Regions from separate parts of the Streptococcus sp. CM6 genome, predicted to be linked through region 2. Evidence: riboswitches for the same ligand, from Rfam matches in the RefSeq annotation. Region 2 holds a riboswitch; the other holds the start of a gene.
What was found. Region 2 has a riboswitch for FMN ahead of HMPREF1516_RS00760 (ECF transporter S component). Riboswitches for the same ligand answer to the same signal wherever they lie in the genome.
Positions count from the first base shown of each region.

Region 1: another riboswitch for FMN. It lies ahead of ribD (bifunctional diaminohydroxyphosphoribosylaminopyrimidine deaminase/5-amino-6-(5-phosphoribosylamino)uracil reductase RibD); the one in region 2 lies ahead of HMPREF1516_RS00760 (ECF transporter S component).

Region 1 is NZ_JATS01000012.1:100,897-108,320, forward strand. It holds gene HMPREF1516_RS04105 (magnesium transporter CorA family protein) at 1-528, shown strand, start outside; gene HMPREF1516_RS04110 (DUF1129 domain-containing protein) at 540-1,217, shown strand; gene HMPREF1516_RS04115 (TfoX/Sxy family protein) at 1,233-1,580, shown strand; gene HMPREF1516_RS04120 (S66 family peptidase) at 1,742-2,776, shown strand; gene HMPREF1516_RS04125 (SemiSWEET family transporter) at 2,882-3,145, shown strand; gene HMPREF1516_RS04130 (DNA-3-methyladenine glycosylase I) at 3,228-3,791, opposite strand; gene ruvA (Holliday junction branch migration protein RuvA) at 3,801-4,394, opposite strand; FMN riboswitch at 4,551-4,665, shown strand; gene ribD (bifunctional diaminohydroxyphosphoribosylaminopyrimidine deaminase/5-amino-6-(5-phosphoribosylamino)uracil reductase RibD) at 4,798-5,898, shown strand; gene ribE (riboflavin synthase) at 5,883-6,518, shown strand; gene HMPREF1516_RS04150 (bifunctional 3,4-dihydroxy-2-butanone-4-phosphate synthase/GTP cyclohydrolase II) at 6,538-7,424, shown strand, end outside.
Region 2 is NZ_JATS01000004.1:7,655-15,078, reverse strand. It holds gene HMPREF1516_RS00780 (ATP-binding cassette domain-containing protein) at 1-248, shown strand, start outside; gene HMPREF1516_RS00775 (TrkH family potassium uptake protein) at 337-1,776, opposite strand; gene trkA (Trk system potassium transporter TrkA) at 1,780-3,129, opposite strand; gene HMPREF1516_RS00765 (tRNA (cytidine(34)-2'-O)-methyltransferase) at 3,532-4,035, shown strand; FMN riboswitch at 4,076-4,293, shown strand; gene HMPREF1516_RS00760 (ECF transporter S component) at 4,447-5,010, shown strand; gene HMPREF1516_RS00755 (phosphatase PAP2 family protein) at 5,000-5,650, shown strand; gene pheS (phenylalanine--tRNA ligase subunit alpha) at 6,030-7,076, shown strand; gene pheT (phenylalanine--tRNA ligase subunit beta) at 7,205-7,424, shown strand, end outside.

The DNA of each region.
Region 1 (7,424 bases), on a different contig from region 2:
CTTTACCTTACGGCCCTTCGTTCGATCGACCGTAAGAGTGAACAAATCGAAAGTCAACTTCACAAGTCTACTCGAAACGAAGAGCTGATCGAGCTCATGGAATTGGAAAAGACCATCGTCTATTTCAAGGCCTCACTTAAGACGAACGAGCGCGTGATTAAGAAATTGACCAGCGCAACTAGCAATATCAAGAAATACCTAGAAGACGAAGACCTACTCGAAGACACTCTGATTGAAACCCAACAGGCCATTGAGATGGCAGATATTTATGGAAACGTCCTTCACTCTATGACAGAGACCTTTGCCTCTATCATTTCCAATAACCAGAACAACATCATGAAGACCCTGGCTCTCGTGACCATCGTTATGTCTATCCCAACCATGATCTTCTCAGCCTACGGGATGAACTTTAAGGATAATGAAATCCCTCTAAACGGTGAGCCTCACGCCTTCTGGTTAATCGTCTTTATCGCCTTTGCTCTGAGTGTTTCGCTCACTCTCTATCTCATCCATAAAAAATGGTTCTAAGAGGAATCCCTATGTCTCAGATTGATTTACAAAAATTAACTAAGAAAAACCAAGAGTTTATCCACATCGCTACCCAACAATTTATCAAAGATGGTAAAACAGACGCTGAAATCAAGGCTATCTTTGAGGAAGTCATTCCTAAAATCCTTGAAGAGCAAGCCAAAGGAACGACTGCACGTTCCCTCTACGGGGCTCCAACCCACTGGGCTCATAGCTTCACTGTCAAAGAGCAATATGAAAAAGAGCATCCAAAAGAAAATGATGATCCAAAACTCATGATTATGGACTCAGCCCTTTTTATCACCAGTCTCTTTGCATTGGTTAGCGCTCTGACTACCTTCTTCTCTACAGATCAGGCTATTGGCTATGGGTTGATTACCCTCTTGTTGGTTGGACTTGTAGGAGGACTTGCCTTCTACTTGATGTACTACTTTGTCTACCAGTACTATGGACCAGACACAGATCGTAGCCAGCGCCCTCCTTTCTGGAAATCAATCCTCGTCATCCTCGCTGCTATGGTTCTCTGGTTGGCTGTCTTCTTCGCAACAAGCTTCCTACCAGCAGCTCTCAATCCAATTCTTGCTCCACTGCCTTTGGCTGTCCTAGGAGCGGCCCTTCTCGCCCTTCGCTTCTATCTCAAGAAACGCTTCAATATCCGAAGTGCAAGCGCGGGCCCATCACGTTATTAAGAAAAGTGAAACGCTATGGCATATAGTCAATCCTTAGCACAGCAGATTCGAAAAATTCTAGCACTCAAACTTCCTCCCCAAATTTTCGAAGAAGAGTTAGAAGAAAAGAAACTGTTTGGTGGCCTGGCCTTTATGATTCGTGGGAAAATGGTCCTTACAGTCAGTTCCAGAAAGGACGAGCTGGTTATGGTCAGAATTGGCAAAGAAATGGAAAAGCAAGTTCTACCCCGAACAGGAGCTCATACTACATTGATGAGAGGTCGACCTTATCATGGCTATATAGACCTAGATATCGAAGGTCAAAAAGAACTTCCTTACTGGATTGATTTAGCCCTCTCCTATAATCAAGAGTTAACCAAGTAACTCATATCTGGTTAGATTAGAAAAACGAAAAGCAACTGCTAAGGCGGTTGCTTTTTCACTTGCTTTCTTGAGATCCAATAGAACTTCTGAGTCTCATTCTTGTAGTTTTCTCTCATCTTTTATGATAAAATAGGCTAAATCTATTTGCAGGAGGATGAGATATGATTTCTACTATTGGTATCGTGAGCTTGTCTAGTGGTGTTATCGGAGAGGATTTTGTCAAACACGAAGTCGATTTGGGTCTCCAACGTCTCAAGGATTTGGGACTCAATCCTGTCTTTTTGCCCCATTCGCTAAAAGGGTTAGACTTTATCAAGGACCATCCGGAGGCACGTGCAGAGGATTTGATGCAGGCCTTTTCGGACGATAGCATCGACACGATCCTATGTGCCATTGGTGGAGACGATACCTATCGTTTGTTGCCCTACCTTTTTGAGAACGACCAGCTTCAAAAGGTTATCCAACAAAAGATTTTTCTTGGCTTCTCGGATACCACTATGAACCACCTTATGTTGCACAAACTAGGGGTCAAGACTTTTTATGGGCAATCCTTTCTAGCAGACATTTGTGAATTGGACAAGGAGATGTTGCCCTATAGCTTTCACTACTTTAAAGAACTGATCGAGACTGGGAGAATCTCAGAAATCCGCCCTAGCGACCTTTGGTATGAGGAACGGATTGACTTTAGTCCCAAGGCCCTGGGAACAGCTCGTATCAGTCATACAAATACTGGTTTTGACTTGCTACAAGGAAATGCTCAGTTTGAGGGAGAAATTCTCGGTGGTTGCCTTGAATCTCTCTATGATATCTTTGACAACTCTCGATACGCAGACAGCACGGAGCTCTGCCAAAAGTACAAACTCTTCCCTGACTTATCCGACTGGGAAGGAAAGATTCTTTTGTTAGAAACAAGCGAAGAAAAACCTGAGCCGGAAAACTTCAAAAAGATGGTGCTGGCTTTGAAAGAAACTGGGGTATTTGAGGTCATCAGTGGACTCTTGGTCGGAAAGCCAATGGATGAAACCTTCTATGACGACTATAAGGAAGCACTATTGGATATCATTGATAACAATATCCCGATTGTCTATAATCTGAATGTCGGTCACGCAACTCCAAGAGCCATTGTGCCCTTTGGCGTTCACGCTTATGTGGATACACAGAAGCAAGTCATTCGCTTTGACTATAACAAAAAATAAACAATTTCTCCATTTTTGTGCTTTGGTATTGATTTTCGTTACAATTTGTGTCTGAATTTATTGCATTTTGCTTATTTCTATGATATCTTTTTAAAGGAGGTGTATATGACTAAACAAAAAATAAATCAAATTGTCGGTTCAATTGGAGCCTTTATCGGGATTGTTGTATTTATCGCCTACATCCCACAAATTTTTGCCAATTTACAAGGCAACAAAGCTCAACCATTCCAGCCTTTATCCGCAGCAGTATCTTGTTTAATTTGGGTTATTTACGGATGGACAAAAGAGCCTAAGAAGGATTGGATACTAATTATTCCAAACTCAGCTGGCGTTGTCTTAGGTGGACTGACATTTCTTACTGCACTATAAAAGTTACTAGCATATAATCAAAAAGCTGAGATAATTTTCTCAGCTTTTTCTATTTTCTCAGATAGTTAGACGCTTGGACTCACTAATTTCCGTTTTTCCACTCGCAATCATTCTCGTGGTCATCAACCAGGCCTGCCGCCTGTAGAAAAGACAAAACTGCGACTGGACCTGTAAACTTGAAGCCTTGTTTTTTGAGATCTTGAGACAACTTTTCAGACAAGGCTGTTTTAGCAGGTGCTAGGTGATAGTCAGGAACATCATTCACGATCGTTTTTCCCTCAACAAAAGACCAGAGATAGGCATCAAAGGAGCCATATGCTTCCTGAACTTGTAAAAATGCTTGGACATTGGAGCGTGTCGCAAAGAGCTTGGCACGATTTCGGATGATGGCTGGATTCTCTAACAAGGCTTCCAACTCCCCATCTGTCATTTCCGCGACCGCTTGAATTTGATAGCCATGAAATGCTTCTCGGAAAGCCTGGCGTTTGTTGAGTACCGTTTCCCAAGACAGACCAGCCTGATAAGTCTCCATACAGAGCAGTTCAAAAAGAGCGCGGTCATCATGAAGGGGTTGCCCCCACTCCTCATCATGATAGGCTACATATAAGGGATTATTCATTTTTACCCAACCACAGCGTTTTGGCATATTATACTCCTATTTGACCAACATCTTAAGGGCCGACTTGATATAGTTCTCTGCTGTATCCGTCGTCCCTTCAAAGAATTTCTTGATTTTCTTAAGCTCGGTCGCCTTGTAGCCCAGTGCCAACATGGCTTCCATGGCTTCTTCCAGTTCTTGGTTTTCAATGCTTGCTTGCACTGCCACCTTAGCAGGAAGGTCATCACTAGCCACAACTACCTTGCCTTCCAAGTCCAGCACCATCTGCTGGGCTGTTTTCTTGCCAATTTTAGGAAACTTGGTCAAGTAGGTGATGTTCTTGCTTTCGATGGCTTGAACCAAGCCAACATTGTCATCAGCAGCGATAATAGCAAGAGCTGACACAGGCCCAATCCCAGATACCGAAATCAGACTGAGAAAGAGCTTTTTCTCATCTTCTGAGCGAAATCCATAAAGTAGATGGGCGTCCTCACGCACAACCTGATGCACATAAATTTGAGATTCTTGATTGACCTGTCCCGAGTAAGCATAGGGATTGGCTACATGCAGGATATAACCGATACCGTTGGTTTCAAGAACAATGTATTTGGCAGTAATTTTGGTAATGATTCCTTTTAAATATTCGTACATAGTTTTCCTTTTCTCTTATTTCGTTTATCTAGTATATCATATTTTCTTTATCCGAGGAGTGAGAATCGACTATCACAAATACAGTATATCAAAAATAATTTATGCTTATCTATTGACATATTGAAAATTAAGTACTATAATCACCTGTAATTGAATAACTATCTTCAGGGCAGGGTGAAATTCCCTACCGGTGGTATAGCCCACGAGCCGAAAGGCATGATTTGGTGAAATTCCAAAGCCGACAGTATAGTCTGGATGAAAGAAGATAAAAGTATATTTGTGCTTTTTGCGTGCTCTGAAATGATTACTTGTCATTTCAGAGCATTTTTGTTAATCGCATAAGTTTTCTTTTGTATGCCTTGAATAGTCCCCTATTCAAGGTATTTTTTTTGGAGGTAGTGAGATGAGCGACTCAAAATATATGAAATTAGCAATAAAATTGGCACAAAAAGGAGCTGGTTACGTCAATCCCAATCCTATGGTTGGCGCAGTTATTGTAAAAGATAATCACATTATCGGACAAGGTTATCATGAGTTTTTTGGTGGCCCACATGCTGAGAGAAATGCTCTAAAAAACTGTAGAGAATCCCCTGTCGGAGCAACGCTTTATGTAACACTTGAACCCTGTTGTCACTTCGGGAAAACACCTCCTTGTATAGACGCTATAATCGATAGTGGTATTACAAGAGTAGTCATTGGAAGCCTAGACTGTAACCCTATTGTATCTGGAAAAGGAGTAAAGATACTTGAGGAAAATAATCTTCAAGTTACTGTTGGAGTTTTAGAAAATGAGTGTCTTAACTTAATAAAAAGTTTTAGAAAGTATATTACCCAGCATGTACCCTATGTTTTTATGAAATATGCAATGACAATGGATGGAAAAATAGCCACTAAAACAAATCAATCCAAATGGATTACTGGAGAAGAGGCAAGAAAGCATGTACATCAGTTACGACACCATGTTAGTGCGATTATGGTGGGAGTCAATACTGTTATTCAAGACGATCCTTTGCTGACATGTAGATTGGAGGAAGGGAAAAATCCTATCCGTATCATATGCGATACACATTTACGAACTCCTCTTACCTCTAAAATCGTAAAAACAGCAAATGATATTAAAACTTACATTGCCACTTCCTCTGAAGACAAAAATAAAATGAAGCTATATCAAAATCATGGCTGTGAAATACTTCCCATAAAGAAAAAAGGCAATCATATAGACTTATCAAGTTTAATGCAACATCTAGGAAATATGCAGATTGATAGCCTACTTCTAGAAGGGGGCAGTCTAATGAATTGGAGTGCTTTGGAACAACAAATTGTTGATGAGCTGAAAATATATATTGCACCAAAAATTTTTGGAGGCAGTGCCAAGTTTCCTGTCGGAGGTGAAGGTATTTCTTTGCCAAATGACGCTATTAGCTTGAAGCCTTATGCTTTTTCTCAAATAGGAGATGACTATCTCATAGAAAGTGAGGTGATTTATCCATGTTCACAGGAATAATTGAAGAAATCGGAAAAGTTGAAAGAATACAGAAAGACTCTCGTAATTGCAAACTATCAATTAAAGCCTCAAAAGTATTAACGGATATCCATTTAGGCGATAGTATAGCAGTAAATGGTATCTGTCTTACAGTTACTCATTTCAATCATCAATCCTTTACAGTTGATGTAATGAATGAAACATGGAGCCGAACAGCTCTTACACTATTAAAACATGGAAGTGAGGTAAATCTAGAAAGAGCCTTATCTGTCAACAGTCGACTTGGAGGTCACGTCGTTACAGGACACATTGATGGTACAGGAAAAATCTCGTCAATAAAAAAAGATGATAATGCTGTATGGTATAAAATCAACACACAAAAAGAAATTTTAGATTTAATAGTTGAAAAAGGATCTATTACAATTGACGGCATTAGTCTGACTGTCGCTAAAGTCTCCAAACTAAACTTTTCAGTATCTGTTATCCCTCATACTTTGGAACAAACTATTCTTAAGAGTAAACAAGTCGGATGTACAGTAAATCTTGAAAATGATATATTAGGTAAATATGTGCAAAAACTAATGGATAACTCTCCGAAGTCAGAGATATCTAAGGAACTATTATACCAAAATGGATTTTAGCAGAAAGGATGATCAGTCAATGGAATATCGAAAAATACAAGAATCATTAGAAGCATTGCAGAAGGGACGACTTGTTCTTGTTATAGACGACAAGGATAGAGAAAACGAAGGAGACTTAATTTGTTCCGCACAAGCAGCTACAACAGAAAATGTTAATTTCATGGCTACTTATGCCAAAGGATTAATTTGTATGCCTATGAGCGAAAGTTTAGCTAATCAATTAATGCTTTCACCTATGGTTGAAAACAATACAGATAATCATAAGACTGCTTTTACAGTTTCAATTGATTATAAGGAAACGACCACAGGTATTTCTGCCGAGGAAAGAGGATTGACCGCACGTATGTGTGTCTCCGAAGATATAAGACCCTCTGATTTTCGCAGGCCAGGACACATGTTTCCTTTAATTGCGAAAAACGGTGGTGTTCTAGAAAGAAATGGACACACAGAAGCAACTGTTGATCTATTAAAATTAGCAGGACTAAAAGAGTGTGGCCTATGTTGTGAAATAATGAATCATGATGGCAAAATGATGAGAACAGATGATTTAATTCAGTTCTCTAAGAAACACAACATTCCATTAATTACCATCAAAGAATTACAAGAATATAGAAAAGTATATGATCAGCTGGTAGAACGAGTTTCAACTGTCAATATGCCTACTAGATACGGTAATTTTAAAGCAATTAGCTATATAGATAAACTAAATGGGGAACATCACCTTGCTCTTATTATGGGAAATATAGAGGATGGAACCAATGTATTATGTCGGGTCCACTCTGAATGTTTAACAGGAGATGTTTTAGGCTCTTTACGGTGCGATTGTGGACAGCAATTTGATAAAGCTATGAAAATGATTGCTGAGAATGGTTCGGGTGTCTTACTTTACTTGCGACAGGAGGGACG
Region 2 (7,424 bases):
TTATCGTTGAAGTAGCGGAGACAGAGGAGTTGTTTAACAATCCGGTTCATCCGTACACTCAAGCGCTTCTATCTGCTGTACCGATTCCAGATCCAATCTTGGAACGTAAGAAGGTCTTGAAAGTCTATGACCCTAGCCAACATGACTATGAGACAGACAAACCATCTATGGTGGAAATTCGTCCAGGTCACTATGTTTGGGCTAATCAAGCGGAAGTTGCTCGCTACAAAGAAGCACTTAAAAAATAAACAGATTAGGAGAGGACCGAAAGGTCTTCTCATTTTTAATAGAAAAACTCCCCCTTTACTAGCTAGTAAAGGGGGAGTTGTATTATAATTAGCGTTTGGACCAGGTACGTTTCATAAAGAGAAGCAAAATGGGATAAATCTCTAAGCGACCTGCAATCATTGCAAATGAGAGAAGTATTTTAGAGATGGGACTAAAGATAGCAAAACTAGAAGTTGTACCTAGAATAGGTCCGATGTTATTGAAACAACTGAAGACAGCACTGGTAACAACTAGAAAATCATTGTTATCTAGACTGACAATGAAGATAAGTGACAGTAAAATCATCACATAAATGACAAAATATTTTAGGACCTTGTGCTGGGTATCCTTATCAATCACAGTTTTATTGACATGTAGAGTCAATACGCGATGAGGAGATAAGATGGACAAGATCTGATTTTTTGCAATTTTTGAAAGGATGAGCCCTCTGATAACTTTGAGTCCACCTGCGGTTGATCCAGCAGATCCACCGATTCCCATGAGGAAGAGGAGGATAAATTGGGAGAAGAGGGGCCAGTTGGTGATATCTCCATAACCAAAACCAGTTGTTGTGATGATATTGGAAACCTGAAAGAGGGCCATTTCAAAGCTCTTAGAGACACCTTGGTAGAGATGGAGCGTATTGAGCGTAATCAAGCCGGTAGAAACTAGGACAATGATTACATACGTGCGAAGTTCTTCATCTCCAAAGAAAGCCTTAACCCGACGGAGCATAAGGTAATAGTAGAGATTGAAGTTAACCCCAAAAACCAGAACCCCGATACTGACGAGATAGGTGATGAGTGAGCTGCCGTAGTGGGCAATTCCGTCGTTATAGACGGTGAAGCCTCCGGTTCCTGCCGTTCCCATAGCGATGACAAAGCTATCAAATAGGGGCATACCAGCTAGATAGTAGATGACTACAAAAAGTGAGAAGAGCCCTAAATAAAGCAGATAGAGAATCTGGGCGGTATTTTTCAGTTTGGATACAACCTTACCGAAGACAGGCCCAGGGACCTCAGCCTTCATCACCTCTAAGTGACTATTCTTGGCATTGTCCATAATGGCAAGCGCGAAGACGAGTACCCCCATCCCTCCAATCAAGTGAGTAAAACTTCGCCAGAAGAGGAGGGAACGGCTGAGAACTGAGACATCTGTCAGAATGGTCGCTCCTGTAGTTGTAAAACCAGAACTGATTTCAAAGAAGGCATCGATGACGCTTGGGATTTGTCCTGAAAAGACAAAGGGAAGTGCTCCAAAGAAAGACCATAGAATCCAACAGAGGGCGACGATTAAGACTCCCTCCTTAGTATAAATTCGCTGATTTTTGGGTTTCCGTAAAATTCCCAAGCTACCAAGAAGTATTAAAATTCCAATTGTTGTAAAGAGAGCTGTAAATACTTGGCTAGATTCTTGATAATAGGTTGCTACGCTAACGGGTACTAGGAGGAGAACCGCCTCAATCAAGAGAAGTTTTGAGAGGAGGTAACGAATCATACTTTTATTCATCTTTTACCTCTCAATCAGATCATAAATCTTGGTGATATTTGGTAGTAAAGTCGTCACGAGTAACTGATCTCCTACCTCAAGTCTATCCTCTCCAGTAGGGAAGATTGTTTTTCCTTTTCGGATAATGGCTGCGATGAGAACCCCTTTTTTCAATTTCAACTGTGAAAGAGGTTTGGCAGTCATTTTATTAGCTTCCTTGATTTGGAATTGAAGAGTTTCAATTTGACCGTTTGCTAGATGGTGCATGGCTTGAAGGTCTGAGTATTGGGCGTTTACTCGACCACGGATAAAGTGCATAATGGTATCCACTGCAATGCTTTTGGGTGTGATGATACTTGAAAAATCAGGTGCATGGATAATCTCTAAAAGGCTAGTTCGATTCACCTTGGTGATATTCTTATGGACACCAACACGGTCTAAGAACATAGAGGTAATGATGTTTTCCTCATCAACCCCAGTCAAAGTTGCAACTGCATCATAGTTGGGAGCACTTTCCTCAAGCAAGATATCTTTGGCAGTTCCATCTCCCTGTACGATATAGAGATTTGGAAATTTTTCACTGAAGAGACGAGCTCTCTCAGGATTAATCTCGATAACTTTAGTGTCAATACGGCTATCTTTTAAAATGCCAAGTAGGTAATAAGCAATTTTTCCAGCACCAACGATGAGCAAGCTTTTCACTGCACGTGATTTGAAATAGTTATGGAAGAGCATCATATCCACACGATTCCCAGTAACAAAAATCCTATCTCTGTCCTGAATGGTGATATCACCGCTCGGAATCATAAGTTGATGGTCTCGTTCCATAGCGCAGACAATGATATTGCCAAATTTTTTACGAAAATCTGAGATTGGCATTTGACAGAGACCACTGGAATCTTTGACAACAAACTCCATCAGGTTGACCCGTCCCCCTGAGAACCGCTCAACTGAGAGTGCATTCGGGAAATCAATGATATTTGAGATAGCACGGGCGGCTAGGAGTTCTGGGTTAACGATAAGTGAGAATCCAAGAATATTTTTCTCTTTGAAATAGGCATTGGAGTATTCAGGATTTCGCACTCGAACGATGGTTTCTTTAGCGCCCATTTTTTTAGCAAGTACTGCTGAAATCATATTCACTTCATCGTGTTCCGTTAGAGCAATAAAGATATCACACTCTTGAACGCCGGCTTGCTCTAAGATAGCAAAGTCTGCTCCATTTCCAAGGAGTCCCATGATATCAAAGCGACTGACAATATGATCGAGAACAGCCTCATCTTGTTCGATGAGGACAACGTCGTGTTTTTCTGCAACCAGTGAACGACAGAGGGCGAAACCGACTTTCCCTCCACCAACAAGGACAATTTTCATATAAAAACCCTACTTTTTCATGATGTAACTATCATACCCTTTTTTCGCAAAAAATGCACTTACCAAGCCATTTTAGAGGATAAGAAAAGACTTTTTGTAAGTTTTCAAAGATAAAATTGCTCACCTTTCATAGAAATGTCTATTATATGAAGTGATTTCGCTCATTTAATATCCTTTCTCAGAAAAAGAATGACTAAGTATGGAAATATTATCAAAAAAAGTAAAAAAATCAAGTCGTTTCTATTGACAATGATTCTGAAAGTGTTATACTAAGAAAGTAGCTTCGCTGATTTACTTCAAACCTGTTGTGAGGTAAGTTAACGATGCCTTAACCACGCTGTTTGCTGAGCTTGACTCCGGGCAGTGTGGCTATTTTTTTGCAATGGTGAAAGGAAGCAAGTCATGACAAATCACATTGTATTATTTGAACCTCAGATTCCACAAAATACAGGTAACATTGCGCGTACTTGCGCTGCGACCAATTCTCCCCTTCACATCATCAAACCGATGGGATTTCCTATTGATGATCGCAAGATGAAGCGAGCTGGATTAGATTATTGGGATAAGTTAGATATTTATTTTTATGACAGCTTGGAAGATTTCATGTCTCAGATGAAGGGAAAACTCTATCTGATTTCGAAATTTGCTGAGAAGGTGTATTCTGAGGTAGATTTATCGACTGACGAGGACCATTATTTTCTCTTTGGACGTGAAGACAAGGGCTTGCCTGAGGACTTTATGCGAGAACATCCTGAGAAAGCACTCCGTATTCCTATGAACGATGAACACGTCCGCAGTCTCAATGTTTCGAATACCGTCTGCATGATTGTATATGAGGCTCTTCGCCAGCAGAATTTTGCAGGTCTTGATCTTGTTCACACCTATGAAGCAGATAAATTGAAATAATCAAAATGCTTGCACTTGCAAGCGTTTTTTGTTATGATTAAAGGGTCTTCAGGGCTGGGTGAGATTCCCGACCGGCGGTGACCTTAACTAGCTATTTTGGCTTACTCTTCGTTGTCTTGTCTCGATATACTCAAGTATTATCTTCGACTGCGACGCCTAGATTAATCCAAAATATCTTAGTTAAAGAAGTCCGCGAGCGCAAGCTGATGTGGTGCGATTCCACAACCGACAGTATAGTCTGGATGGGAGAAGACGAAAGAATAGCTTTGTCTGTTCTGATGAGTTTATAGATGAATTGCAACCGCTTGCTCAAAAGAGTGAGAGGGAGCTTTTGGGATATAAAAAGTGAGAATAGATAGAGGGATCCTTTCCAACTTCTTCTGATTTTATAGAAAATTGGAGGAACCTGTTATGACAAACACACGTCGACTTTCGACCATTGCGATTTTATCAGCCATTTCATTTGTGCTGATGTACTTTGACTTTCCGCTCTTGCCAGCGGCGGCCTTCCTCAAGATCGAGTTTAGTATCTTGCCAGTCCTTGTGGGCTTGGTGGTGATGGATTTGCCAGCTGCACTAGGAATCCTCTTGCTTCGCTCACTCTTGAAGTTGCTTCTGAATAGCCAGGGCGTGAATACCTACATTGGTTTGCCAATGAATATCGTAGCCTTGGGAGTTTTTGTTATCGCCTTTGGTTTGATTTGGAAAAAGGAACGTAGCACTCTTCGTTTCCTACTAGCATCTCTAGCGGGAACTATTGGATTGACTGCTGCTATGTTGGTTCTCAACTATGTTTATGCGGTTCCTTTGTACGCGCAGTTTGCCAACTTTGATATTGGAAAAATTTTGGGACTTTCCAACTACCTAATGACCATGGTTTTACCTTTTAACTTGATTGAGGGTGTAATCTTTGCCGTTTCATTCTGGTTGCTGTATGTCCTCTTAAAACCAACCTTAAAATATTATGAGAGATAAACAAACATTTTTAATGAAGGGCAGTTTTGCCCTTTTACTTTTCGTCCTTCTTGGCTATATGGTTAAATTCTATCCTGAAACGTTGGTCGGTTTTGATCAACCGATTCAGACTGCCCTTCGTGGAGACTTGCCAAATTATTTGACAGTTCTGTTCCGTGCCCTTACGCATTTGATTGATATCCCGGTGATTATCACCTGGGTTGCCATCGCAGCCTTTATCTTTTATCGTAAGCAGTGGAAGATAGAAAGCTTCTTCATGGCGGGAAATCTAGCAATAGCTGGTCTTTTAATCGTGTCCTTTAAAAATATCTACCAGCGCCCACGACCAGCTATCTTACATCTAGTCGAGGAGAAGGGATTTTCCTTCCCAAGTGGGCATTCTCTGGCAGTGACGCTGATGGTAGGGACTTTGATTGTTATCCTTAGTCAGCGAATTAAAAATCCAGTCTGGAGAAAAATCGTGCAAATCGTCCTTGGCCTCTACCTAGTCAGTGTGCTGCTATCTCGGGTCTATCTGGGAGTTCACTACCCATCAGATGTTCTTGCCAGTCTCTGTGTGGGCTTGGGAGTCTTGTTTATCGAATTTCCTTTCTATGACAAGCTTCGCTTCCAATGGCGATTTAAAGGCAAGCAGAAGTGAGTATCGAATTCCCTTGAGGAGAAAGAAATGAAAAGGAAAGCAGATGAAACAGGCCCTACAAATAGATAGTGCATTGCGTCTTGTTCCTTTTTATATTGAAATTAGTCTGGTCTAACTTGTTTTTTAACTAAAAATTTGATAAACTATGTAGTAATCGAATAGAAATCCGCAAGACTAGTAACTCAAGGGAAGTATATCAGGGAGGAGAGCCAGGACTGCAAGCTCTCTATATGAAAGCTGAGTGAATTCACTTGCGCATGGATTTAGAAATGAAGGTCTGACTTGTCAGATGAAACGGATGGTACCGCGTGTCAACGCTCCGAGTGGAGTTTTTGGCATGTGGTTTTCTTTTTATCTACGAGCGACTGATGGAGGAATTATGTCAACTATTGAAGAACAATTAAAAGCGCTTCGCGAAGAAACGCTGGCTAGCTTGAAGCAGATTACTGCTGAAAATGAAAAAGAGATGCAAGAATTACGTGTCTCTGTCCTTGGTAAAAAAGGGTCGCTTACTGAAATCCTTAAAGGGATGAAGGATGTATCGGCTGAAATGCGCCCTGTCATCGGGAAACACGTTAATGAAGCTCGTGATGTCTTGACAGCAGCCTTTGAGGAAACAGCGAAACTCTTGGAAGAAAAGAAAGTCGCAGCTCAACTTGCTAGTGAGAGCATCGATGTAACACTTCCAGGTCGTCCTGTTGCGGTTGGTCACCGTCATGTTCTTACACAAACCAGTGAAGAAATCGAAGATATTTTTATCGGGATGGGTTACCAAGTCGTGGATGGTTTTGAAGTGGAGCAAGACTACTATAACTTCGAGCGTATGAACCTTCCAAAAGATCACCCAGCTCGCGATATGCAGGATACTTTCTACATCACAGAAGAAATCTTACTCCGTACTCACACGTCTCCAGTTCAGGCGCGTGCTATGGACGCCCATGATTTTTCAAAAGGTCCTTTGAAAATGATCTCACCTGGGCGTGTATTCCGTCGTGATACGGACGATGCGACCCACAGTCACCAGTTCCACCAAATCGAAGGCTTGGTTGTTGGGAAGAACATTTCTATGGCAGATCTTCAAGGAACCCTTCAATTGATCGTTCAAAAAATGTTTGGTGAAGAGCGTCAGATTCGTCTGCGTCCATCCTATTTCCCATTCACAGAGCCATCTGTCGAGGTGGATGTTTCTTGCTTTAAGTGTGGTGGAGAAGGCTGTAACGTATGTAAGAAAACAGGTTGGATCGAGATTATGGGTGCTGGTATGGTTCACCCACGTGTCCTTGAGATGAGTGGTATTGATGCAACTGTTTACTCTGGTTTTGCCTTTGGTCTTGGTCAAGAGCGTGTAGCTATGCTCCGCTACGGAATCAACGATATTCGTGGATTCTACCAAGGGGATGTCCGCTTCTCAGAACAGTTTAAATAAGATTGAAACCTGAAACACAGTCCTATACAGTCCTAGTCATTTTCTCTCGATGAGAAGGTGAGGACTGACTCGAAGAAAAAGAAAGGAATTGAAAAGGTCTTACTTGGTGAGATCTTACAATCAGAATTATGCTTGTATCTTATAAATGGTTAAAAGAATTGGTGGACATTGATGTGCCATCACAAGAGTTGGCTGAAAAAATGTCAACTACAGGGATCGAGGTCGAAGGTGTCGAATCACCGGCTGCCGGTCTCTCAAAAATTGTCGTCGGTGAGGTCTTGTCTTGCGAAGATGTGCCAGAAACTCATCTTCATGTTTGTCAGGTTAACGTTGGCGAAGAAGAAGCCC